3 regions of the Streptomyces sp. NPDC059499 genome follow, and region 1 is predicted to be linked to each of the others. Evidence: riboswitches for the same ligand, from Rfam matches in the RefSeq annotation. Region 1 holds a riboswitch; each other region holds the start of a gene.

The links. A riboswitch is a leader RNA that binds a small molecule or an ion and turns the genes downstream of it on or off. The one in region 1 is predicted to bind cyclic di-AMP.
Region 2: linked by a shared signal. The riboswitch ahead of ACFW9O_RS08735 (M23 family metallopeptidase) and the one ahead of ACFW9O_RS23435 (M23 family metallopeptidase) in region 1 are both predicted to bind cyclic di-AMP.
Region 3: linked by a shared signal. The riboswitch ahead of ACFW9O_RS14575 (transglycosylase family protein) and the one ahead of ACFW9O_RS23435 (M23 family metallopeptidase) in region 1 are both predicted to bind cyclic di-AMP.

What each region holds. Positions count from the first base shown of each region.
Region 1 is NZ_JBHYTT010000010.1:185,632-193,610, forward strand. Features, by position in the region: gene ACFW9O_RS23420 (GNAT family N-acetyltransferase) at 1-2,268, opposite strand, end outside; gene ACFW9O_RS23425 (HPr family phosphocarrier protein) at 2,430-2,711, shown strand; gene ACFW9O_RS23430 (GntR family transcriptional regulator) at 2,882-3,586, opposite strand; gene ACFW9O_RS23435 (M23 family metallopeptidase) at 3,810-4,598, opposite strand; cyclic di-AMP (ydaO/yuaA leader) riboswitch at 4,611-4,778, opposite strand; gene ACFW9O_RS23440 (pitrilysin family protein) at 4,971-6,353, opposite strand; gene ACFW9O_RS23445 (M16 family metallopeptidase) at 6,380-7,744, opposite strand.
Region 2 is NZ_JBHYTT010000002.1:720,226-728,204, forward strand. Features, by position in the region: gene ACFW9O_RS08710 (hypothetical protein) at 1-167, opposite strand, end outside; gene ACFW9O_RS08715 (FAD-binding oxidoreductase) at 375-1,760, opposite strand; tRNA gene ACFW9O_RS08720 (tRNA-Met) at 2,063-2,136, shown strand; gene ACFW9O_RS08725 (MerR family transcriptional regulator) at 2,251-2,997, shown strand; gene ACFW9O_RS08730 (PP2C family protein-serine/threonine phosphatase) at 3,128-4,285, shown strand; cyclic di-AMP (ydaO/yuaA leader) riboswitch at 4,520-4,672, shown strand; gene ACFW9O_RS08735 (M23 family metallopeptidase) at 4,684-5,721, shown strand; gene ACFW9O_RS08740 (aldo/keto reductase) at 5,937-6,881, shown strand; gene ACFW9O_RS08745 (PrsW family intramembrane metalloprotease) at 6,901-7,979, opposite strand, start outside.
Region 3 is NZ_JBHYTT010000005.1:95,410-103,388, reverse strand. Features, by position in the region: gene ACFW9O_RS14585 (cytochrome P450) at 1-1,159, shown strand, start outside; gene ACFW9O_RS14580 (transglycosylase family protein) at 1,265-2,221, shown strand; cyclic di-AMP (ydaO/yuaA leader) riboswitch at 2,512-2,682, shown strand; gene ACFW9O_RS14575 (transglycosylase family protein) at 2,683-3,372, shown strand; gene eno (phosphopyruvate hydratase) at 3,713-4,999, shown strand; gene ACFW9O_RS14565 (septum formation initiator family protein) at 5,109-5,579, shown strand; gene ACFW9O_RS14560 (DUF501 domain-containing protein) at 5,626-6,156, shown strand; gene ACFW9O_RS14555 (exopolyphosphatase) at 6,295-7,236, shown strand; gene ACFW9O_RS14550 (NAD(P)/FAD-dependent oxidoreductase) at 7,685-7,979, shown strand, end outside.

The sequences.
Region 1 (7,979 bases):
CGGCTCGTCGATGGTCTCGTCCAGGAACTCGGGAATCTTCCCGGGCATGGCCGCCTGCCGCCGCCACTGCGCGTACTTCACGGCCTCGGAGAGCGCCCGGACGGCACGCTCGGCGGCCGGGTAGGCGGGGATCCGCCCGGTCCGGGGCTGCGGACCGAGCGCGTCGTCGGGCTCTTCGCCGCGTTCGGCGGTGCCGCTGCTCCCGGCCCCGGCGGCACCGTCCCGGCCGGTCCCCTCCCGGGCTGCCGTGCCGGCACGCGACGCGTCCGGCCGCGAGGTACCGGCCGGGGGCTCGCCGCCCGGTCCCCGCTCGCCGGCCCCGACGGTCGCCGGGTCGCCTGTCGCGTACGGGGCCGGTGTCGGCGCCGCTGTCCCTGATCCGCCGGCCGGGGTCGCCGTGCTCGCGGCCGCGGCCAGAGCCTCGGCCAGGCCGCCGATCTCGACGTGCACCACGGCGACCGGCTTGGCCGGGCCGGTGGCCGCCGCTTCGCGCAGGGCCGCGGCGAGCACCTCACCTTCGCCCGTCTCCGCTTCGCCGTTCTCTCCCACCCAGGGGATCGCGGTCACGATCACGGCGTCGCAGGTCTGGTCGGCGAGCGCCTCGGCCAGGGCGTCCCGGAAGTCCTGCGGCCCGGCCGCGGTCGTCAGGTCGCGCGGCGGGCGCGGGCGCAGTCCCTCGGCGAGGCAGGCGTCGTAGGTGAGGAGGCCGAGGGACTCGGAGTTGCCGAGGATCGCCACCCGGGGACCGGCCGGCAAGGGCTGATCGGCGAGCAGCAGGCCCGCGTCGACCATCTCCGTGACCGTGTCGACGCGGATCACGCCGGCCTGGCGCATCAGTGCGGAGACCGTCGCGTCGGGGATCCGGCTGACGGGGACGGCGTGGCCGGGCGGGGTGGAGCCGCTGTGCCGGGCGCCCTTGACGACGACCACGGGCTTCACGGCGGCGGTCCGGCGGGCGAGCCGGGTGAACTTGCGCGGGTTGCCGAGCGACTCGAGGTAGAGGAGGGCCACATCGGTGTCCTGGTCCTCGAACCAGTACTGCAGGAAGTCGTTGCCGGAGACGTCGGCCCGGTTGCCTGCGGAGATGAACGTCGAGAGCCCCGCGCCGCGCCTGTGCAGGCCGGCCAGCAGGGCGATCCCGATCGCGCCGGACTGGGTGAACAGCCCGATGCGTCCGGGTGCGGGCGATTCGGGTGCGAGCGAGGCGTTCAGCCGGACGGCGTCGGAGGTGTTGATGATGCCGAAGGCGTTCGGACCGATGATCCGCATCCCGTACGAACGGGCCTGCCGGACGAGTTCGCGCTGGCGCTCCCGGCCTTCGGCGCCGCGCTCGGCGTAACCGGCGGAGAGGACGACGAGGCCCTGGACCCCGTGTTCACCGCAGTCGGCCACGGCTTCCGGCACCCGCTCGGCCGGGACGGAGACGATCGCGAGGTCGACCTGCTCGCCGATCTCCCCCACGGAGCGGTGCGCGGGCACACCGTCGACCGTGGCCTGCTCGGCGGCGAAGGACCGGTTCACCGCGTAGGTGCGCCCGGTGAAGCCCGAGCCGAGAAGGTTGCGCAGCACCGTGCGGCCCACTCCGCCCGGGGCGCGGCCGGCGCCGACCACGACGACGGAGCCGGGGGCCAGCAGTCGCTGCACGGAGCGCGCCTCGGCCCGCTGTTCACGGCCGCGCTGGACGGCGAGGGACGCCGCGGTGGGTTCGAGGTCGAGCGTGAGGTGGACGGAACCGTCCTCGAAGCTGCGCTGCTGGGTGTAGCCGGCGTCCCGGAACACCTTGATCATCTTGTTGTTCGCGGGCAGCACCTCGGCGGCGAAGCGAACGATGCCGCGCTCGCGGGCAACCGCCGCGATGTGTTCGAGGAGCGCCGATGCCACGCCGCGCCCCTGGTGGGCGTCCTGGACGAGGAAGGCGACCTCGGCCTCGTCGGCGGGTGCGGAGGCCGGCCTGCCCTGTTCGTCGATCCGGTCGAAGCGGACGGTCGCGATGAACTCTCCGCCGATCGTGACGGCCAGCCCCACCCGGTCGACGTAGTCGTGATGGGTGAAGCGGTGCACGTCCTTGGCGGAGAGACGTGGATAGGGGGCGAAGAAGCGGTAGTACTTCGACTCGTCGGAGACCTGCTCGTAGAAGCTGACCAGCCGTTCGGCATCGTCCGTGGTGATCGGCCTGATCCTGGCGGTACCACCGTCGCGGAGCACCACGTCCGCTTCCCAGTGGTCGGGGTACGCGTGGTGCGGACTCTGCTCCGGCGTGGGCTCCATGGGCAAAGCCTACGGCCGCCGCACCGGTCGCGGACGGATCGTCGCGCGGGCAGTCTGAGGGAGCCGATCGGCGGTGGCGGCCGGGCCGGAGGTCGGGCACAGCAGTGCGCACTGCATGAGAGACTGGTCTAGACAACCATTGATACGTGAAGGGCAGAACCATGGCTGAGCGCCGCGTCAACGTCGGTTGGGCCGAGGGCCTGCACGCCCGCCCCGCATCCATCTTCGTCCGTGCCGCCACGGCCTCCGGCGTCCCCGTGACGATCGCCAAGGCGGACGGCAACCCGGTGAACGCCGCCTCCATGCTCGCGGTGCTCGGCCTGGGCGCCCAGGGCGGCGAGGAGATCGTGCTCGCGTCCGAGGCGGACGACGCCGAAGCCGCCCTGGACCGTCTGGCGAAGCTGGTCACCGAGGGGCTCGAGGAGCTTCCGGAGACCGTCTGATTCCGCCCGTTCCGGTCCGGAATTACTCTCTCGACAAAGCCGCGGTGTCCCGATCGGGAGCCGCGGCTTTCTCGTTGCCGGAAAGTCGCGGGCGACTGCGAGGACGAGCTGAATTCGGGCAGCAAAAAGAAAGCCCTCCCGAATTCCCTTCTTTGTATACGGCGCCATTGTTAATGCCGGACGCCTGCGATGTTTACAGAATGTTGCGAAGTCCTCACCCGCGCCGGACCGGTCGTGCGGCCCGGCCGGTCCGCGCGCCGCAGCCGGTGGGCGGTGGTGGCCCGCTCGGCGTGCTGGGCCGCGAGCGCTCTGGCCCGTTCCGCGTCACCGCGCGCCACGGCGTCCACGATGGCGCCGTGCTCCGCCCAGGAATCGGCGGGGCGGACCGGATGCTCGACCGCGTACATCCAGGCGATCTTGTGCCTGAGCTGGGTGAGCAGCGCGATGAGGGCGGGGCTGCCCGACGCCTGGGCCAGCGTCTCGTGGAACCAGCCGCCGAGCGAGCGCAGATCCTCCCCCTCGCCCCGGCGAACCCGCTCCTGCCCCAGCCTGACCAGGCCTCGGAGCACCTTGAGGTGGGCCTCGGTACGGCGTTGGGCGGCACGGGCGGCGCCCAACGGCTCCAGGAGCATGCGGATCTCCAGGAGGTCGGCGGCCTCCTGCTCCGTGGGCTCGGCGACACAGGCGCCGGCGTGCCGGCGGGTGACGACGAACCCCTCGGACTCCAGGGTGCGCAGTGCCTCGCGCACCGGGACGCGGGAGACCCCGTACCGACGTGCGAGCACCTCCTCGGTGAGGCGGCTGCCGCGTTCGAAGACACCGGAGACGATGTCGTCACGGATTGCCGTGCATACCGAATGCGCGGGAATGCGCATGTCCGAACCTCCGCCTTAATCCCCGCGAAACGCGGCCGATCGACGCCTGTTCTGTGACTCTATTGCAATCAGCCGCAATTTCCGATGGCGGAGCGGAATCCATGGATATCTTCCAGCCGACGGGTACTTCTCCGGCGGTTCGGGACGGAGCAGCCCCGGGGCACGGCACGACGAAGGCCCCGGCGGGTGCCGGGGCCTTCGGGAAGCTGTGCGGTACGGGGTCTCAGACCTGGAGACCGTGCGCGCGGAGGTAGGCGACCGGGTCCATGTCGGATCCGTACTCCGGGGTGGTCCGGGCCTCGAAGTGCAGGTGCGGTCCGGTGGAGTTGCCGGTGGAGCCCGACAGGCCTATCTGCTGCCCCGAGGTGACGCTCTGTCCGACGGACACGCCGATCGAGGAGAGGTGGCCGTACTGGGTGTACGTGCCGTCCGTCATCCGGAGCACGATGTTGTTGCCGTACGCGCCGCCCCAGCCCGCCTCGACGACCGTTCCGGCGCCCACCGCGACGACGGAGCTGCCGGACGCGGCGCGGAAGTCGACGCCGGAGTGGCTGCCGGAGGACCAGAGGGCGCCGCTGGACTTGTAGCCGGTGGTCACGGAGGAGCCGGCGACCGGGAGGTGGAAGGCGTTCAGCCGGGCGCGCTCGGCGGCGCGGGCGGCGCGCGCCTTGGCCTCACGGGCCTCCTCGGCGCGGGCTTCGGCCTCGCGCTTCGCCTTGGCCTTGGCCTTCGCCTTCGCCGCCGCTTCGGCCTTCGCCTTCGCCGCGAGGTCGGCCTGGTGCTGCTGCGCCTCGGCCTGGGCGTCGATCTGGGCGGCGAGGGTGGTGTCGATGGCAACGGCCTGGGTCAGACCGGTGACGGTGAGGGCCTCGGAGTCCGCGGCGAGGGCCGGGGAGGCCATGCCGCCGATGACGCCGGTGGTGGCCAGAGCCGCGATGCCGGCGACCTTGGCGCTGCTGCGCGTCAGGCGGCTCGGGGCACGGTGCTTCCCGGTGGCACGGGTGAACGCCATGGAGGGGCTGATCCTTTCCTTCCTTCTCGCCTACCGGGTTAGCTGACGGGTTCGGAGCAGGAAGGTCTCCTACGGATCCCCGGCCTCCTACGAGACGCGGACATCCGATTCACCCCAGGGACTGCGTGGGTCCCCGGCTCCCCAGGCTCGCGCCTGACGGGGACTCGGCGATGACTGTCCGGCGCCGCGGATGCGGCATACGTCTGGCGGACAGCCGAGCCGACGCTAGGCCGGGCGACTTTCAATCACCAAACGGACAGGTCGCTTTGTCGCACATCCCACAGGTCATACATGAACGTTCTTCTCCAAATCAGACAAAAAGGAGAACCCCGGCGAGAACACACTCGCCGGGGTTCGCTCCGTTCCGTCCTGTCAGCCGGTGACGACCGACACCTCGCCGATACCCAGGGCCCTCACGGGCTCCGCGATCTGCGAAGCGTCTCCCACCAGGACCGTGACCAGGCGGTCCACGGGGAACGCGTTGACCACCGCGGCCGTCGCCTCCACCGTGCCCGTCTCCGCCAGGCGCGCGTACAGCTGGGCCTGGTAGTCGTCCGGGAGGTGCTGCTCCACCTGGTCGGCGAGGGTGCCCGCGACCGATGCCGCCGTCTCGAACTTCAGCGGGGCGACCCCGACGAGGTTCTGTACGGCGGTCTCGCGCTCGGTATCCGTCAGCCCCTCGGCCGCCAGGGTGCGCAGGACCTTCCAGAGGTCCTCCAGGGCCGGCCCGGTGGACTCCGTGTCCACGGAGCCGCTGATGGCGAGCATCGCGGCGCCGGTCGCCCCGGAGACGGAGCCGGGTGCCGTCGAACGCAGCACCTGGCCGAAGGCCCGGACCCCGTAGGTGTAGCCCTTCTCCTCGCGCAGGACGCGGTCGAGACGGGAGGTGAGGGTGCCCCCCAGGCAGTAGGTGCCCAGGACCTGGGCGGGCCAGACGCTGTCGTGCCGGTCGGCGCCGATCCGGCCGATCAGCAGCTGCGTCTGCACGGCTCCGGGACGGTCCACGATCACCACCCGGCCGGTGTCGTCCGCGGTGATCGGCGGCACCGGGCGCGACTGGCCGGCGTTGCCCGACCAGTCACCGATGGTGTCCGCGAGCAGCGTGTCCAGATCGACCCCGGTGAGATCGCCGACGATGACGGCCGTCGCCGTGGACGGGCGTACGTGGGCGTCGTAGAAGGCGCGCACACCCCCGGCGTCGATCCGCCGCACGGTCTCCTCCGTGCCCTGGCGCGGACGCGACATACGTGCCGTGGCCGGGAACAGCTCCTTGGAGAGCTGCTTGGCCGCACGCCGGGCGGGGTTGGCCTGCTCGTGCGGAATCTCGTCGAGCCGGTTGCCCACCAGGCGCTCCACCTCGCTCTCGGTGAAGGCCGGTGCCCGCAGCGCTTCGGCGACCAGGCCGAGCGCCTTGGAGAGCCGGGAGACCGGGACCTCCAGGGAGACCCGGACACCCGGGTGGTCGGCGTGCGCGTCGAGCGTGGCACCGCAGCGCTCAAGCTCGGCGGCGAACTCCTCCGCGGAGTGCTTGTCCGTGCCCTCCGACAGCGCACGCGCCATGATCGTGGCCACGCCGTCCAGGCCTTCGGGCTCGGCGTCGAGCGGCGCGTCCAGGAAGATCTCCACGGCGACGACCTGCTGGCCGGGGCGGTGGCAGCGCAGCACGGTCAGGCCGTTGGGCAGAGCGCCGCGATCGGGCGCGGGAAAGGCCCAGGGCCTGGCCTCGCCTGCGGTCGGCTGCGGGTGGTACTCCATCGCTACTCCAGTCACGGCGGCGTCGGTCACTTCTCGGCCCCCTCGTGGTCGTCGGTGCTGCCTGCGGCGTCCTCGGCCTCGTCCGCCGGCTCGACCGGCTCGTAGACCAGGACCGCCCGGTTGTCGGGACGCAGATGCGCCTGGGCGGCCGCCTGGACCTCCTGCGCGGTGACGTCGAGCACCCGCTGCACCGCGGTCAGGGCGAGCTGGGGGTCGCCGAACAGCACGGCGTACCGGCACAGTTCGTCGGCACGGCCCGCGACCGTGCCGAGCCTGTCCAGCCACTCGCGCTCCAACTGGGCCTGCGCCCTCTCCATTTCCTCGGGCGTGGGGCCCTCGGCCGCGAAGCGGGCCAGCTCCTCGTCGACGGCCGCCTCGATCTGCGGCACCTCGACGCCACCGGACGTCTTGACGTCCAGCCAGCCCAGGGAGGGCGCGCCGGAGAGCCTGAGCAGCCCGAATCCCGCGGCCACCGCCGTACGGTCGCGGCGGACCAGGCGGTTGTGCAACCGGGACGACTCTCCGCCGCCGAGGACGGTCAGCGCCAGGTCCGCGGCGTCACACTCACGGGTGCCGTCGTGCGGCAGCCGGTAGGCGGCCATCAGCGCACGCGCGGGAACCTCCTCGTGCACCACTTCGCGCAGCTGCTCACCGATCGTGCCGGGCAGCGTGCCGTCGCGCGGCGGCTGCTTGCCGTCGTGCGAGGGGATGGATCCGAAGTACTTCTCGATCCAGGCCAGCGTCTGCTCCGGGTCGATGTCACCGACCACCGAGAGCACGGCGTTGTTGGGCGCGTAGTACGTGCGGAAGAACGCCTGCGCGTCGTCCAGGGTCGCCGCGTCCAGATCGGCCATCGAGCCGATCGGCGTGTGGTGGTACGGGTGGCCCTCCGGGTACGCGAGGGCCGTGAGCTTCTCGAACGCCGTGCCGTACGGAACGTTGTCGTAGCGCTGACGGCGCTCGTTCTTCACGACGTCGCGCTGGTTCTCCATGGACTCGTCGTCGAGCGCGGCGAGCAGCGAGCCCATCCGGTCGGCCTCGAGCCACAGGGCGAGCTCCAGCTGGTGGGTGGGCATCGTCTCGAAGTAGTTGGTGCGCTCGAAGCTGGTGGTGCCGTTCAGGGAACCGCCGGCCCCCTGCACCAGTTCGAAGTGCCCGTTCCCCTTGACCTGGCCGGAGCCCTGGAACATCAGGTGCTCGAAGAGGTGAGCCAGACCGGTGCGTCCCTTGACCTCGTGACGGGAACCGACGTCGTACCAGAGGCAGACCGCGGCGACCGGGGTCAGATGGTCCTCCGAGAGCACCACGCGCAGGCCGTTGGCCAGGCGGTGCTCGGTCGCCGTCAAGCCGCCGGAACCGGCCTGGGCTGTGGCCGTGTGACCCATGGGCATGTACGTCCCTTCGATCGCGATACAGGATTTCCTGCCGGACCTGCCACTGTAAGCAAGCGCACCGGCACCTGGCGAAGTTCCCGATCGGTGAATGTTGTCGTAGATGGTGCCGTAAACAGGGGCTCCGGAGGGGCCCCTGAGACCACTTCGGACGGGTCGAGGTCGGGGTTGTCAGTACGGCGGTCCACAATGGTCGGCGTCAGAACCTGAGGTTGCCCGACAGAATCTGTGAAGG
Region 2 (7,979 bases), on a different contig from region 1:
CACTCGGGTTCGTCGAGGAGCGGCGGCAGATCGGGCTCGATGAACAGGCCGGCGTACTGCGGAGAGGGCAGGGGAGCGGCCGTGCCCGGGGCGGCGAGCTGCGCGCCCGTGTCCGCGGCCGTGCCGTTGGAGTGCCGCTGCGTCGTGCGTGCGGGCATGTCGGTCATGGAGTGTCCTGTACGTAGGTGTGCGGTGAGAGCCCCGTGACCGAGCCGATGGTGTGATGCCGGACTGGTCCCGACCGGTACGACGACGATGTGTGTCGCTTCCGGTGTCGCGCCGCTCCGGGGGCGGCCGGATCATCATGCGGTGCATGCAGACTGTAACCCTCGGAGCACGGCTTTCCCTCTGTATTGCCGTGGTCGGTGTGAGGGTCAGTGACCCGGGTTGGGCTCGATGTTCTGGTTTGCGTGGAAGAGATTGGGCGGGTCGTAGGCCTGCTTGACCTCGGCGAGCCTGTCGTAGTGGCCGCGGTAGGTCGCCCGGACCCGGTCCGGCGACTCGCCCGCACCGATGAAGTTCACGTACGCGCCGCCCATGGAATGCGGGTGCAGCGCGTCCCAGTAGTCCACGGCCCACTGCCGCAGCGCCTCCGCGTTGTCCGGGTCGGGGTCGATGCCGGCGATGACACCGGACCACACGGCGTCGCGGTAGGCCCATGCGGTGTCGTCGGCCCCGACACGGCCCGCGGCCCCGTCGACGGGGTAGAGGTGCATGGTCGACAGGCCGGTGGGGAGTGCTTCCGCGTACCTGGCGTGCACGTCGACGGCGTCGTCCGTGACCCGGTCGAAGAAGGCGCCGCGCCAGTACCACTGGAGGCCCGTGGGGATCAGCTCGTCGAACATGGCCTGCAGCGCCGGGTAGGGCATCGGCGTCGTGAAGTGGAAAGCGGGCTTGCCCGGTTCGTTCACGACCGCGAGGGTGTCGCCCAGGGCCTCCGGGTCCGCCGTCGAGGACCAGACGACGCCGCACACCTTCTGTCCGTGGAGCTCCTCCGGGAACGGGGGCGCGGGCGGGACGGTCATCGACGCGAAGAAGCCGTACAGGTCGTCGGGCGCCTGCGGCAGGAACTCGCGGTACCACCGCAGTACGTCGGGAAGGAGGTCCAGCGGCCACACGGTGATGCCGACCCCCACGTTGTCCACGGGGTGAAGTTCGAAGTCGAACGACGTCACGATGCCGAAGTTCCCGCCGCCGCCACGCAGCGCCCAGAACAGGTCCGCGTTCTCGCTCGCGTTCGTCGTGACGAAGCCGCCGTCGGCCAGGACGACGTCCGCGGACACCAGGTTGTCCGCCGTGAGGCCGTACTTGCGGGTGAGGTAGCCGTGTCCGCCGCCCAGGGTGAGACCCCCGACTCCCGTCGTGGACATGATGCCCGCGGGGGTGCCGAGTCCGAATGCGTGGGCGGCGTGGTCGAGATCGCCCAGCTTCGCCCCGCCGTCGACCTGCGCGGTCTGGGTGGCCGGGTCGACGCGTACGCCGCGCATCGGCGACAGGTCGATCGTGACGGCGTCGTCGGCGAGGCAGAGACCGGGTCCGCTGTGTCCCCCGCCCATCACCGCCACCTCGAGGCCGTGCGTGCGCACGAAGTCGACGGCTGCCATGACGTCCGCCGTGTCGTGGCACCGGACCACGGCCGCAGGTCTCCGGTCGATCATGGCGTTGTAGATCGTGCGGGACTGTGTGTACTCCGGGTCGTCCGGGCCGATGACAGGGCCGCGCAGTTCGGTCCGCATCGCTTCGAGTGTGGTGCCGTCCATGACCGTCTCCTTGCCGAAGTGTGTGCCGCACCCGCCCGGTCCGCCTGTGCCGGGCCTTCGGTGCGGGTTAGCGCCGGCGCTCCGGCAACCTCGGTCGCAAGCGGAAGCGGACACCGCAGGACTGATAGCTCCAGCGTCCCGCTGCTTGTGGAGCCGCGCACTCCGGCCCGCCCGCGGCCACGGGGGCATACGCACCCTGCCGCCGGTGCGGCCGAAGCCTCCGGAGGAACGGGTACCGGGGGGTCGCAGCGGTAAATGGTCAGGACCTCGTCCCGGATGGCGTAGTGTTGCACTCACAACGACGCGGGGTGGAGCAGCTCGGTAGCTCGCTGGGCTCATAACCCAGAGGTCGCAGGTTCAAATCCTGTCCCCGCTACTGAAAGACAGAGGCCCGGATCCTTTCGAGGATCCGGGCCTCTGTCGTATGCCTCCGTACGCCGCGGCTGCCGTGCTTGACCTTGACGCAACGTAAAGATCTAGCGTTCTCGGCATGGAGTGGTCCATCCAGGAAATCGCCAGAAGAGCCGGCACCACGAGCCGCACGCTCCGGCACTACGGAGATCTCGGTCTCCTCGCGCCGAGCCGGATCGGGTCCAACGGCTACCGCTACTACGACCAGGACGCCCTCGTCCGGCTGCAGCGCATTCTGCTGCTGCGGGAGCTGGGTCTCTCGCTGCCCGCCATCAAGGACGTACTCGAGGGGCAGCGGGACACGTCGGTGGCGCTCCGGGCCCATCTGCGACTGCTGGAGCAGGAGCGGGAGCGCATCGGGCGGCAGATCGCCTCGGTGCGGACCACTCTCCACAAGACCGAGGAGGGAAGAGAGCTCATGGCCGAAGAAGTGTTCGACGGCTTCGATCACACGGTGTACGAGCAGGAGGTCACCGAGCGCTGGGGGCGGGACGCGTACGAGAAGGGCGACCGGTGGTGGCGTTCGCTGAGCCGGGCGGAGCGCGACAGTTTCCAGGCCGCGCACGAGGCCATCGCCCGTGACTACGGGCAAGCCAGGGCAGCGGGCATGGATCCGTCCGACGAGCCGGTGCAGGACATCGCGCGGCGGCACTGCGAGTGGCTGTCGGTGACCACGACGGCCACCCGGTCGTACGTGATCGGCCTCGGGGAGATGTACGTCGCCGATCCCCGCTTCGGGAAGAACTACGATCGGTACGGAGACGGCACCGCCGTCTTCGTACGGGATGCACTGACGATCTACGCGCAGCGCATGCTCTCCGACTGACCATCGGGGCGCGGCGCTCGGCGCTCCTCCCTTTGGCCGACGACGAGTCGCCTCACGGCGCGGCTCCGGCCAGCCTGGGTGGAGCGCGGTACCGTCCGCAGCCGTGGGCGGACCGGGCAGGAGTGCACAGGTGGGGAAGCGGGACAGGCGGCGCGGCGGAGCTGCTGGAGGTGCCCGCACCCGGCAGTTCGTACGACTGCTGCCCGCACTGATGATCGCGGCCGGGGTGGTCTTCGACCTCAGTACGCCGCCCGATGTCAGTGCGATCCCCCTGTTCGCGGCGGCCCCGCTGATCGCCGCGCCGTTCTTCTCGCTGGCGAGCACGATCCGTACGGCCGTGGCCGCGATCGTGACGGTCCTGGCCATCCGGTTGTACGACGGCACGATCTCGGACGTCGCCCCGGTCACCGAGCTGCTCACCCTGGTCACCGTCTCCGTGCTCGCCCTCGTCATCAACGGAGTCGTCCGGCGCAGCAACGAGCAGCTGGCCTCGGCCCGGGTCATCGCGGAGACCGCGATGCGCGCGGTCCTCCCGACGCCGGACGAGCGGATCGGCGGGCTGCTGGTCGCGGCGCGGTACGAGGCGGCGCAGGCGGACGAGTTCGTCGGCGGTGACCTGTTCGCCGTCGTGGACACCCCGCACGGGGTGCGGCTGGTCGTCGGTGACGTACGGGGCAAGGGACTGGCCGCCGTGGAGGCGGTGGCGGTGGTGATCGGGGCGTTCCGGGAGGCCGCCGAGCAGGAGCTGTCGCTGGAGGGTGTGGCGCAGCGGCTGGAGAGGGCGCTGGCCCGGGAAGGGACCCGACGCGGCGGGCTCGACTCCATGGAGGGGTTCGTCACCGCGGTGCTCGCCGAGATCCCGGCGGGTTCGGGCAGGTTGCGGATCGTCAACCGCGGTCACCCCGAGCCGATCCTGCTGCACGGGGACGGGGCGCTTGAGGTGCTGGCGCCGACTGTGCCCGCGCTGCCGATCGGGATGGACCTGGGGGTGTGGCCGGACCGGTCGGACGAGTGGGAGCTGCCTGCCGGATCGACGCTCCTGGTGTTCACGGACGGCCTCTCCGAGGCGCGGGGCGCCGACGGGGTCTTCTACGACCCTGCGGCCCGGCTGCGCGGCCGGATCTTCCCGGGGCCCGACGAACTGCTCTCGGCGCTCACCGACGACGTGCGGCTGCACACGGGGGGCCATGCCGTGGACGACATGGCGCTGCTCGCGGTCGGCCGGCCCGCGCGGGGGCAGCCGGAGCGGCGGACGACTGTGAAGATCGTGGGGCGGGGCGATGGATGAGTCGTTGCCACGGTGCGTAGTCGAAGGACACCGCTCCGCATAACATATGACGCAACGTCAGAAACTGATGCCCCGGCGGGGAATACTCAACTCGCCCGTTTCGGACCGTTAATCCCCTGAAAGTCCACGTCAAAGCTGTGAATGATCAACGGGAACAGCTTGGAATCGGACCCGGGTGTCTATTAACGTTCGATAACGCAGCGCGGTTGTCCCAGTCGTCGCAAGAGGCGGCACCGTGCGCGAGCGCCGAATTCCGCAAGGAAACCGGGGAACCACCTACATGGGGTGAATCGGACACCTGTGTCTCGTGAGAGACAGAGGGGCCCGTAGGAGACCTTCCTGCTCCGAACCCGTCAGCTAACCCGGTAGGCGAGAAGGAAGGAAAGGAGTGCGCCCACGTGGCGTCCAATCAGCCTGCCCCCGAGGCCCCGTCACCCTTCAGGTCCGACACCCTCGGTGGCGAGGACAGGACGTGGGAGGAATGGAACCCCACCGAGGAGTCCATCCGTCCCGTTCGCGGCAGGCACCGTGTGGCCAAGCAGCGCGGCCTCGCCCGTAGCTCCACCGTCCTCGGCGTAGGCGTCATCGCAGCCGTCGGCGCGGGTGGCATGGCCACTGCGCAGAGCAAGCCGCCGGTCTCCATCTCTCTTCCCGATTCCATCGCGGACAATCTCCCCGACGCCAAGTCCCTGCCCGGCGTGAGCGCGTTCATGTCGGACGACTCCGCGGACAACGGTGCCGTCGCCACGGCCTCCCCGCTCACCACGGCCGGCATCACGGCCGCCGAGGCCGAGCAGGGCACGAGCAACGCCGGTGAGGCGCTGCGCGCCCGCATCCTCCAGCAGGCCGAGCAGCAGCAGGCCGGAGCCGAGGCCGAGGCCAAGGCCGCGGAGGAGAAGGCGGCAGCCGAGGAGGCCGCCGCCAAGGCCGCGAAGCAGCAGAGCGACGCCGAGGCGAAGGCCGCAGCGGAGAAGAAGGCGGCGGAGGTCGCGGCGAAGAAGAAGGCCGAGGCCGAGCGCCTCGCCAAGCTCGCCGCCAGCTACGCGCTCCCGACCTCCTCGTACACGATCACCTCGACCTTCGGCCAGGCCGGTTCGATGTGGTCCTCCGGCTACCACACCGGTCTCGACTTCGCGGCGCCGACGGGCACCCCGATCAAGGCCGTGCACAGCGGCACGGTGAAGTCGGCGGGCTGGTCGGGTTCGTACGGGTACCACACCGTCATCGAGCTGGACGACGGTACGGAGATCTCGTACAGCCACCAGTCCTCGATGGACGTCAGCGCCGGCCAGCGGGTCACCACCGGTGAGACCATCGGCCGCGTCGGTGCCACCGGCAACGTGACGGGCCCTCACCTCCACCTGGAGGTCCACACCGCGGACGGCTCGGGCATCGACCCGATGAGCTGGCTGCGGAGCAAGGGTCTCTCGATCTGAGTTCTTCCGGTCCGAGGGCTCCGCGGTGTGTCCGCAGAGCCCTCGCCGGTTCTCCGCCGAGCGTTCGCGCGGGCGGACAGCCCGTCCGTACCGGACGGACGGCCCACCTGAACTCCGGCGGCCCTGGCGCACCCCCCCCGACGTCAGGGCTGCCGGTCTGCCCGTGGTCGGCATCCGTCGGAATAGTCGCCTGAGCGGACTGGTTTGTTCCAGGTATGACTTCACTCCGCACACTCGGTTCCTCGAGCCTCCAGGTCTTCCCGCTCGCACTCGGCGGCAACGTCTTCGGCTGGACGGCCGACGAGGGCGGGTCCTTCGCCGTCCTGGACGCGTACGCCGCGGCCGGCGGCAACTTCATCGACACGGCCGACTCGTACTCCGCCTGGGCCCCGGGCAACGAGGGCGGCGAGTCGGAGACGCTCGTCGGCAAGTGGCTCGCGTCGCGCTCCAACCGCTCCGACATCGTCGTCGCCACCAAGGTCGGCGCCCACCCCGAGTTCAAGGGGCTCGCCGGCGCGACGATCAAGGGCGCCGCCGAGGCCTCGCTGCGCCGGCTCGGCACCGACCACATCGACCTCTACTACACCCACTTCGACGACGAGACCGTCCCCGTGGAGGAGATCATCACCGCGCTCGACCAGCTGGTGAAGGACGGCAAGGTGCGCGAGATCGCCGCCTCCAACATCAGCCCCGAGCGGCTCCGGGCCTCCCTGGAGTTCTCCGAGCGCGAGGGCCTCGCCCGCTATGTCGCGCTGCAGCCGCACTACAACCTCGTCTCGCGCGACACCTACGAGGGCGAGCTCCAGGACACGGCGGCCGAGGCGGGCCTCGCCGCCGTCCCGTACTTCGCACTGGCCTCCGGCTTCCTCACCGGTAAGTACCGGCCCGGCACAGCGGTCGAGAGCGCACGGGCCGACGGCGCGGCCAGGCACCTGGAGTCGGAACGCGGCCGCAAGGTGCTCGCCGCGCTCGACAGGGTGGCCCAGGAGCACGACGCGGAGATCGCCACGGTCGCGCTGGCCTGGCTCGCCGCCCGGCCGACCGTCGCCGCGCCGATCGCGTCCGCCCGCACGGTCGGGCAGCTGCCCGCACTGGTGGCGGTGGCAGACCTGCGGCTGACCGACGTGGACCTCGCGGACCTCGACGAGGCATCCGCCTGACACTTCACCACCCGCCGGGCTACGCGGAGGGTGGGCGGCTGTCCCGCTGGTGGCCGTCGTGCAGATACGGGTTGTACCCGCCGTAGTGCCGGTGAGGTGCGGGGAGCTGCTGCTGCGGATACGGAGCGGGCTGCTGCGGGAACCTGCGGGGGGACGGGACCGCGACCGGGGCCGTGCCGCGCCGGGCGCGGAACCGGCCCGTCGCGTGGGCCGCGTACGTCAGGGCAGGGCCGGCGACCTCCCGGCGCTGCCACAGGTGGTGCAGCAGCTCCTGCTCGCGCTCGGCGAAGTCCGGGCCGGGTGTGTCGCGGCGGGCTCGCCGGCGCAGCACCGCCAGGGACGTCGCGAACGCCTCGTACTCCGCGACCGCCTGTGCCGCGGCCTTGCCCCGGGCCCGGTCGGTGGTTCCGTGCCAGTGCCGTGCCATGTCGCGGGCCATGCCCCTGGCCCGCATCGAGGCGAGAGACAGGGGTTCGGCGGGAGTCAGCCAGCCGGCCGCCGCGTAGACGGGCAGCTCGGTGGCCAGGGTGCGCAGTTCGCGCTGGCGCGTCCAGACGGCCAGCCAGGTCACCAGGCCGAAGACCGGCACCATGAACACCCCGTACACCGCGTAGAAGCCGTACGGGCCGAAGGCCGACGAGCCGTTCCACAGGGCGTGCATCCCCATGGCGAGGAGCAGGCCCAGGACCGGCAGCAGGACCCGGCGCACCCGGTGGCGCCGCCCTGCGACTGCCGCGACCCCGAAGCCGATGCCGGTGAGCACGGTGAACAGGGGGTGTGCGAACGGCGACATCACCACCCGCACGAAGAAGGTCCCCGCCGTCACCGACGCGAGGCCCGTGGTGCCCAGCTCCTGGTCCTCGCCGAAGGCGTTGCCCAGGTAGAGGATGTTCTCGGTGAAGGCGAACCCGGTCGCGGTGAACCCGGCGACCACGATCCCGTCCACGACACCGCTGAACTCCCGTCTGCGGAACAGGAATATCAGCAGGACGGCGGCGGCCTTGGCGCTCTCCTCCACGACCGGCGCGATCACCGTGGCCCCCAGGGTGTCGGCGCTCGCCGGGTCGGCGGTGGCCGTGGCGATCCACCGGGTCGCGA
Region 3 (7,979 bases), on a different contig from region 1:
CGGTGTCGAGGCCTGGCTGGTGACCCGGTACGCGGATGCGAAGCAGGCCCTCGCCGACACCCGGCTCTCCAAGAACCCGGCACACCACGCCGGGTCGGCGAACGCGAAGGGGAAGACGGGCATCCCGGGGGAGCGCAAGGCGGACCTGATGACGCACCTCCTGAACATCGACCCGCCGGACCACACCCGGCTGCGCCGGCTCGTCTCCAAGGCGTTCACCCCGCGCAGGGTCGCCGAGTTCGCGCCGCGCGTGCAGGAGCTGACGGACCGCCTCATCGACACGTTCATCGAGGAGGGGAAGGCGGACCTCATCCACGACTTCGCCTTCCCCCTCCCCATCTACGCGATCTGCGACCTGCTGGGGGTGCCCCCGGAGGACCAGGACGACTTCCGGGACTGGGCGGGCATGATGATCAGGCACGGCGGCGGTCCGCGCGGCGGGGTGGCCAGGTCGGTCAAGAAGATGCGCGGCTACCTCGCCGAACTCATCCACCGCAAACGGGAGAACCCCGGCGACGACCTGATCTCGGGACTCATCCGGGCAAGTGACCACGGCGAGCACCTCACCGAGAACGAAGCCGCGGCGATGGCCTTCATCCTGCTGTTCGCCGGTTTCGAGACCACGGTCAACCTCATCGGCAACGGCACCTACGCCCTGCTGCGCAACCCGGAACAACGCGAGCTGCTCCAGCGCTCGATCGAGGCCGGGGAGACGGAGCTGCTGGCCACGGGGATCGAGGAGTTGCTGCGGTACGACGGGCCGGTGGAGCTCGCCACCTGGCGGTACGCCACCGAACCCGTGACGCTGGGCGGGCAGCGCATCGAGGCCGGGGACCCCGTTCTCGTGGTGCTGGCCGCCGCCGACCGGGACCCGGAGCGATTCCGCGATGCGGACACGCTGGATCTCGCACGGAGTGACAATCAGCACCTCGGGTACGGGCACGGCATCCACTACTGCCTGGGTGCTCCGCTGGCCCGGCTGGAGGGTCAGGCGGCGTTGGCGACGCTGCTGCGACGCCTTCCTGACCTGCGACTCGCTGCGGAACCTACCGATTTGCGATGGCGGGGCGGTCTCATCATGCGTGGACTGCGCACTCTTCCTGTGGAGTTCGATCCCGGACACCGCTCCGAAAAAAGTGACACTCTGTCAACTCTGTGACTTTCACGTGATCTCCGCTGCATCGACTTGTGACACACGTTCGAGTACGGCTAGGTTCACCGTTCGACTCACCAGTCACACGTCAGTCACACGGAAGGCAATCCCATGGGCTCCGCGAACGGCAGACACCGTCGCCCTCGGCAGGCACCCGCCATCGTCGTCGCCGCAGGCGTCACAGGGTCGGCCATCGCCATCCCGCTGCTCGGCGCGACCGGCGCGCACGCAGCCGACGCCTCGACCTGGGACCGGGTCGCCGAGTGCGAGAGCGGTGGCATGTGGAGCGCCGACCTCGGCAACGGCTACTACGGCGGCCTGCAGCTCTCGCAGGACACCTGGTCGGCCTACGGCGGCACGGCGTTCGCGCCCCGCGCCGACCTGGCCAGCCGCTCGCAGCAGATATCCGTGGCGGAGAAGGTGCTCGACGACCAGGGGGTGACGGCGTGGGCCAGCTGCGCGGTGATCTCCGGGCTCGCGCTCGACAACACGCTCCCCGGTGTCGACCCGGGCAGTGAGCCGACCACCGAGCCGTCGGACACCGCGACCCCGTCCGGCGACACGTCGGCCACCCCCTCGTCCGATGCGTCGGACAACGGGAACAGGAACACGGACAACCGAGGCGGCGAAACCGGCAAGGCCGACAAGTCGAACGGATCCGACAAGTCCGACTCCTCTCCCTCGCCCGAGGCGTCCAAGACCTCTGACGGCTCGACGGAAGCGCCGGGCGGCAAGCACCGCGGCACTCCGGCCCCGGAGGCGAGCGCCGGTACGGGCTCGACGGACGGGCGCGAGTCCGGCCGGCACGCGTCGCGCGGTGACGCCGACGCGCGCGACGGCGGCGACGGAACCTACACCGTTCGCACGGGCGACAACCTCTGGGCGATCGCGGACGCGCAGGAACTGCCCGGCGGCTGGACGGCGCTCTACGAGGCCAACAAGGACGAGCTGGGTTCCGACCCGGACCTGATCCTTCCCGGACAGAACCTCGACCTGGGTCTCGACCTGGGCGCCAAGGCGGACGAGAAGACCGCCGGGGCCGGTGCGGAAGCCGCTGTCGGCAACTGATCCAATTCGGGAAAACACCCCAAATTCGGGGGCAGTTCAGAGGCCTATGTCCACTTATGTCTAAGTGAGACATGGGTCTCTTTGCGTCAACTCACGCTTCTCGCCCGCCTGATTCGCCGACGATGCCTCCGACCTGCGAAAACGAGCCTTCGGCTGATGCGGGTAAGGGCTGATTGTCCGTGATGTCCATCTTTGAATGTGGGGGTTGCCTATGTTTACGGTCGGAACCGCTCGCACCGCGGGCACCTTCGACCGTCACGCCGAATCCTGCCGTCGGCCGAAGGGATTCGACGCGTAAAGCGCCGTAGGCAGGAGCGGGGGACCCAGGTAAGTGCCGGACCCGGCCGTCGGAAGACGGGCGAGGGCCGGCTAGGGGTGAAGTCGCTTGCCAGTGCGAGCGACCGGGCAACTCACAGGCCCGAACCCGACAGCTCACCTCGTAGGCGTCGGTGAGGAGAACCATGCTGCTTTCGAGCAAGGGCAAGCACCGTCGCCCGTCCAAGGCCGTCCGTATCGCCACCCTGGCCGGCGTCGCCGGTGCCGCGGTCGCCGTCCCGCTGATGGGTGCGACCGGCGCCTCCGCCGCCTCCGTCGCCACGTGGGACGCCGTCGCGCAGTGCGAGTCCGGTGGCAACTGGTCCATCAACACGGGCAACGGCTACTACGGCGGTCTGCAGTTCTCGCAGTCCAGCTGGGCAGCCGCCGGCGGTACGCAGTTCGCCGCCCGCGCCGACCTGGCCACCAAGGCACAGCAGATCACCGCAGCCGAGAAGCTCCTCGACCTCCAGGGCCCGGGCGCCTGGGCCTGCGCCGGTGCCGGCGGCCTGACCAACGACGGCGTGGACCCGGGTGTCGACGCCTCCGCGACGGGCGCCGAGAAGGCCGCCAAGCCGGAGCGCAAGGCCGAGCAGCCCACCACGCGCAGCGAGAAGCGCACCGCCCCCGAGGCGTCGAAGACCGTCACGACCCCGACCGGCGACAAGGTCAAGAAGGGTGACGGCGAGTACAAGGTGAAGGCCGGCGACACCCTGAGCACGATCGCCGACGCGAAGAAGGTCAAGGGCGGCTGGGAGAAGCTGTTCAAGCTCAACGACGACATCGTCGAGGACGCCGACCTGATCTTCCCGGGTCAGCAGCTCCACCTGAAGTAGTCCCGGGTCTCTCCTCCCCGAAGGCTTCAGGACCGCGGAAGGGTGTCCGGCGGCACCCGACGCGTTCTCTCCCGGCCCGGCGCACTCACCCCCGTGTGCGCCGGGCCGGGGTCGTTTCCGCGGTGTGCCGCAGGGGCGCACCGGGTGCGAGATCGTTCAACTATTGTGGTTACTGGCCAGTAGATTTCTGGACCTTTGCCCGGAATGCAGGCCCTTGGGTCCTTTTTCGTCCCAGGGGACGGGCGGTCGGCCGACGCAGGGGGCCGAGCCGGTTAGGCTCGGGGCGCAAGGCCACAGTGACCCTGCACAACCAGCGTCATATCCCAGAAGGAGATGCCTCGTGCCGTCCATCGACGTCGTCGTAGCCAGGGAAATCCTCGACTCCCGGGGAAACCCCACGGTCGAGGTCGAGGTTGGCCTCGACGACGGCAGCACGGGACGTGCTGCCGTTCCGTCCGGCGCCTCCACCGGCGCGTTCGAGGCCATCGAGCTTCGCGACGGTGACCCCAACCGCTACCACGGCAAGGGTGTCGAGAAGGCCGTCCTCGCCGTCATCGAGCAGATCGGCCCGGAGCTCGTCGGTTACGACGCCACCGAGCAGCGCCTCATCGACCAGGCGATGTTCGACCTCGACGCCACCGAGAACAAGGGCTCCCTCGGCGCCAACGCCATCCTCGGCGTCTCGCTGGCCGTGGCCCACGCCGCGTCCGAGGCGTCCGACCTGCCGCTGTTCCGCTACCTCGGCGGCCCGAACGCGCACCTGCTGCCCGTTCCGATGATGAACATCCTGAACGGCGGCTCGCACGCCGACTCCAACGTGGACATCCAGGAGTTCATGATCGCGCCGATCGGCGCGGAGTCCTTCTCCGAGGCCCTTCGCTGGGGCGCGGAGATCTACCACACGCTGAAGAAGGTCCTGAAGACCAAGGGCCTGTCCACCGGTCTCGGTGACGAGGGCGGCTTCGCCCCGAACCTCGAGTCCAACCGTGCCGCCCTGGACCTGATCCTCGAAGCCGTCAAGGAAGCCGGCTACGTTCCGGGCCGCGACATCGCGCTCGCTCTGGACGTCGCCGCGTCCGAGTTCTACAAGGACGGCGCGTACGAGTTCGAGGGCAAGTCCCGCTCGGCCGCCGAGATGACCGAGTACTACGAGGAGCTCGTCTCCGCGTACCCGCTGGTCTCCATCGAGGACCCGCTGTACGAGGACGACTGGGCCGGCTGGAAGGTCATCACCGACAAGCTCGGCGGCAAGGTGCAGATCGTCGGTGACGACCTGTTCGTCACCAACCCCGAGCGCCTGGCCCGTGGCATCGAGGAGGGCTCGGCCAACGCCCTGCTCGTCAAGGTCAACCAGATCGGTTCGCTGACCGAGACCCTGGACGCCGTGGAGCTGGCCCAGCGCAACGGCTTCAAGTGCATGATGTCCCACCGCTCCGGTGAGACCGAGGACGTCACGATCGCCGACCTCGCCGTCGCCGTGAACTGCGGCCAGATCAAGACCGGCGCCCCGGCCCGCTCGGACCGTGTCGCCAAGTACAACCAGCTGCTGCGCATCGAGGAGATCCTCGACGACGCCGCGGTGTACGCGGGCCGTTCCGCGTTCCCGCGGTTCCGCTTCGAGGGCTGAGAGCCCGGCAGCAGGAGCTGAGCCTCCCTTCGGTGCACCAGCCTCCGTCCGTCCCCGCACTCGGTCCCGTACCGTGTGCGGGGACGGACGTGCGTAATGGGGAGGCGAGATGGCCGGGAAGGACCGCGACCGGTTCTCCACCGCGACCAGGCTGCGGCTGCTCGGGGAGCAGACCGCGGCCCGCGTGTACCGCTCCCAGAACCGCCGCCAGGCCCGCCGCTCCCGGCTCACCGGCAGGGCCGCGTTCCTGGCCCTGATCGTCTGCTCCCTGGTCGTCGCCCTCGCCTACCCGATGAGGCAGTACATCTCCCAGCGCGACGAGATCGCCGATCAGGAGAGGCTCACGCAGGAGGCGCACCGGCGGACCGAGGAGCTGCGCGACGAGAAGGCGCGGCTCAAGGACGACGCGTACATCCGGCGACTTGCGCGCCAGCACCTCCACTACGTCATGCCCGGGGAGACCGGTTATACGGTGATCGACCCGGACGCGGCCGAGGTGCGCCGCGGCGAACCGGGTGCGACGGGCCGGCCCTGGCACACGAACCTCTGGGACGGCGTCGACAGTGCCGACCGCGGCTGACCCCGTTCCCGTACACACAGACCGATCGATGACATTCAAGGCAGGCATGGACACGCCCCCTCCGCAGACCGAATCCACCGCGCCCACCGAGGCGGACATCGCCGCGTTCGAGCAGCAGCTCGGCCGGCCGCCGCGCGGGCTGCGCGCCATTGCGCACCGCTGCCCGTGCGGCAACCCGGACGTGGTGGAGACGCAGCCCCGTCTGGAGGACGGCACGCCGTTCCCGACGACGTTCTACCTGACCTGTCCGCGTGCCGCGTCCGCGATCGGCACGCTGGAGGCCAACGGGGTCATGAAGGAGATGACCGAGCGCCTCACGACGGACCCGGAGCTGGCCGCCGCGTACCGGGCCGCGCACGAGGACTACATCGCGCGCCGTGATGCCATCGAGGTCCTGGAGGGCTTCCCGAGCGCCGGCGGCATGCCGGACCGGGTGAAGTGCCTGCACGTGCTGGTCGGTCACTCGCTGGCGGCGGGGCCGGGCGTCAACCCGCTGGGCGACGAGGCCATCGCGATGCTGCCGCAGTGGTGGGCGAAGGGTCCGTGCGTGTCGCCGTGCGGCTCCGAAGAGGCCTGACCTCCCGCACCCCGGGGCCCGGCCCCGCACCCCGGTCCTCGACAGGCAGGAGGGGCTCGGTCGTACGGGCCGGGCCCTCCTGCGACGGAGGAGCGGGTCGGGGGCGGAGCCCCCGTAACCACGACCACAGGAGCTCCCATGACCCGTGTTGCCGCCATCGACTGCGGTACCAACTCCATCCGCCTGCTCGTCGCCGACGCGGACCCCGTGTCCGGCAGCTTCACCGAACTCGACCGCCGGATGCGGATCGTGCGGCTCGGTCAGGGCGTCGACCGCACCGGGCGGCTGGCTCCGGAAGCCCTGGAGCGCACCTTCGCCGCCTGCCGCGAGTACGCCGCGGCGATCAAGGAGCTCGGCGCCGAGAGGATCCGTTTCGTCGCCACCTCCGCCTCCCGCGACGCCGAGAACAGTGCCGTGTTCGTCCAGGGTGTCCTGGACATCCTCGGTGTCGAGCCCGAGGTCATCAGCGGTGACCAGGAGGCGCAGCTCTCCTTCGACGGCGCCACCAAGGAGCTGACGGGCAGCGACCATCTGGAGAAGCCCTATCTCGTCGTGGACATCGGCGGAGGCTCCACCGAGTTCGTCGTCGGCGACGACTCCGTCCGCGCGGCCCGCTCCGTGGACATCGGCTGCGTACGGATGACCGAGCGCCACCTCGTCGAGGACGGCTCGGTCGTCGACCCGCCCACGCCCGGCAGGATCGCCGCGATCCGCGCGGACATCGACGCGGCCCTCGACCTGGCCGAGGAGGCCGTGCCGCTCGCCGAGGCGGCCACACTCGTCGGCCTGGCCGGCACCGTCACCACCGTCGCCGCGATCGCGCTCGGTCTGCAGGAGTACGACTCCGAGGCGATCCACCACTCCAGGGTCTCCTTCGACCAGGTCCGGGACATCACCGGGCGGCTGCTCTCCTCGACGCACGAGGAGCGCGCGGCGATCCCCGCGATGCACCCGGGACGGGTCGATGTGATCACCGCGGGGGCGCTTGTCCTGCTCGCCGTGATGGAACGGACCGGAGCCCGGGAGGTCGTCGTCAGCGAGCACGACATTCTCGACGGAATCGCCTGGTCGGCTGCGTGATCACAGCGCCGTGGGCCGATCGGTGAGATCACGCTCATGCGCACTCCGGCCTGCACCTTTGAGCCTTCCGGGGGCTCATGGGGCCGGTCGGCGGAGGCCTTCCGCGGGGCGCCGCGACGAACTTCGTGAACTTCTTCACAAGGAATTCGGCTCCCCTGGGTGAAGTTGGGCCCCCGAGGGGCCGCGCGCGCGCCCCGCAGGGCCCCGGTGCGGGGCTGCGGGGAGGTTTCGGGGGTGTGGCGCGCATGTGAAGCGGGGCCGCGGTTCGGGCCGCCCGGTGGCACAAGAGCCAGCTCACAAGTGGTGAACAACGTTCGCCGGGGCCCCGTGGTTCCCCTCCGGAGCCATGACCTGGGTCACGTGGGCGGCGAAGTGTAGCAGAGGGTCGCGCATACCTTGTGAAGGGGCTCACGAGCGTGCCCCCCGAGGGGGGTGGATACTCGATGGCATGAGCACCACGGAGCGTCCCAGGATCCTCGTTGTAGGCGGTGGGTACGTAGGCCTGTACGCAGCTCGTCGCATTCTGAAGAAGATGCGATACGGAGAGGCGACCGTCACGGTCGTCGACCCGCGGTCGTACATGACGTACCAGCCCTTCCTCCCCGAAGCTGCTGCCGGCAGCATCTCGCCTCGGCATGTCGTCGTCCCGCTGCGACGCGTGCTGCCCAAGGCAGAGGTTCTCACCGGCCGTGTCACGACCATCGACCAGGACCGCAAGGTCGCCACGATCGCGCCGCTCGTCG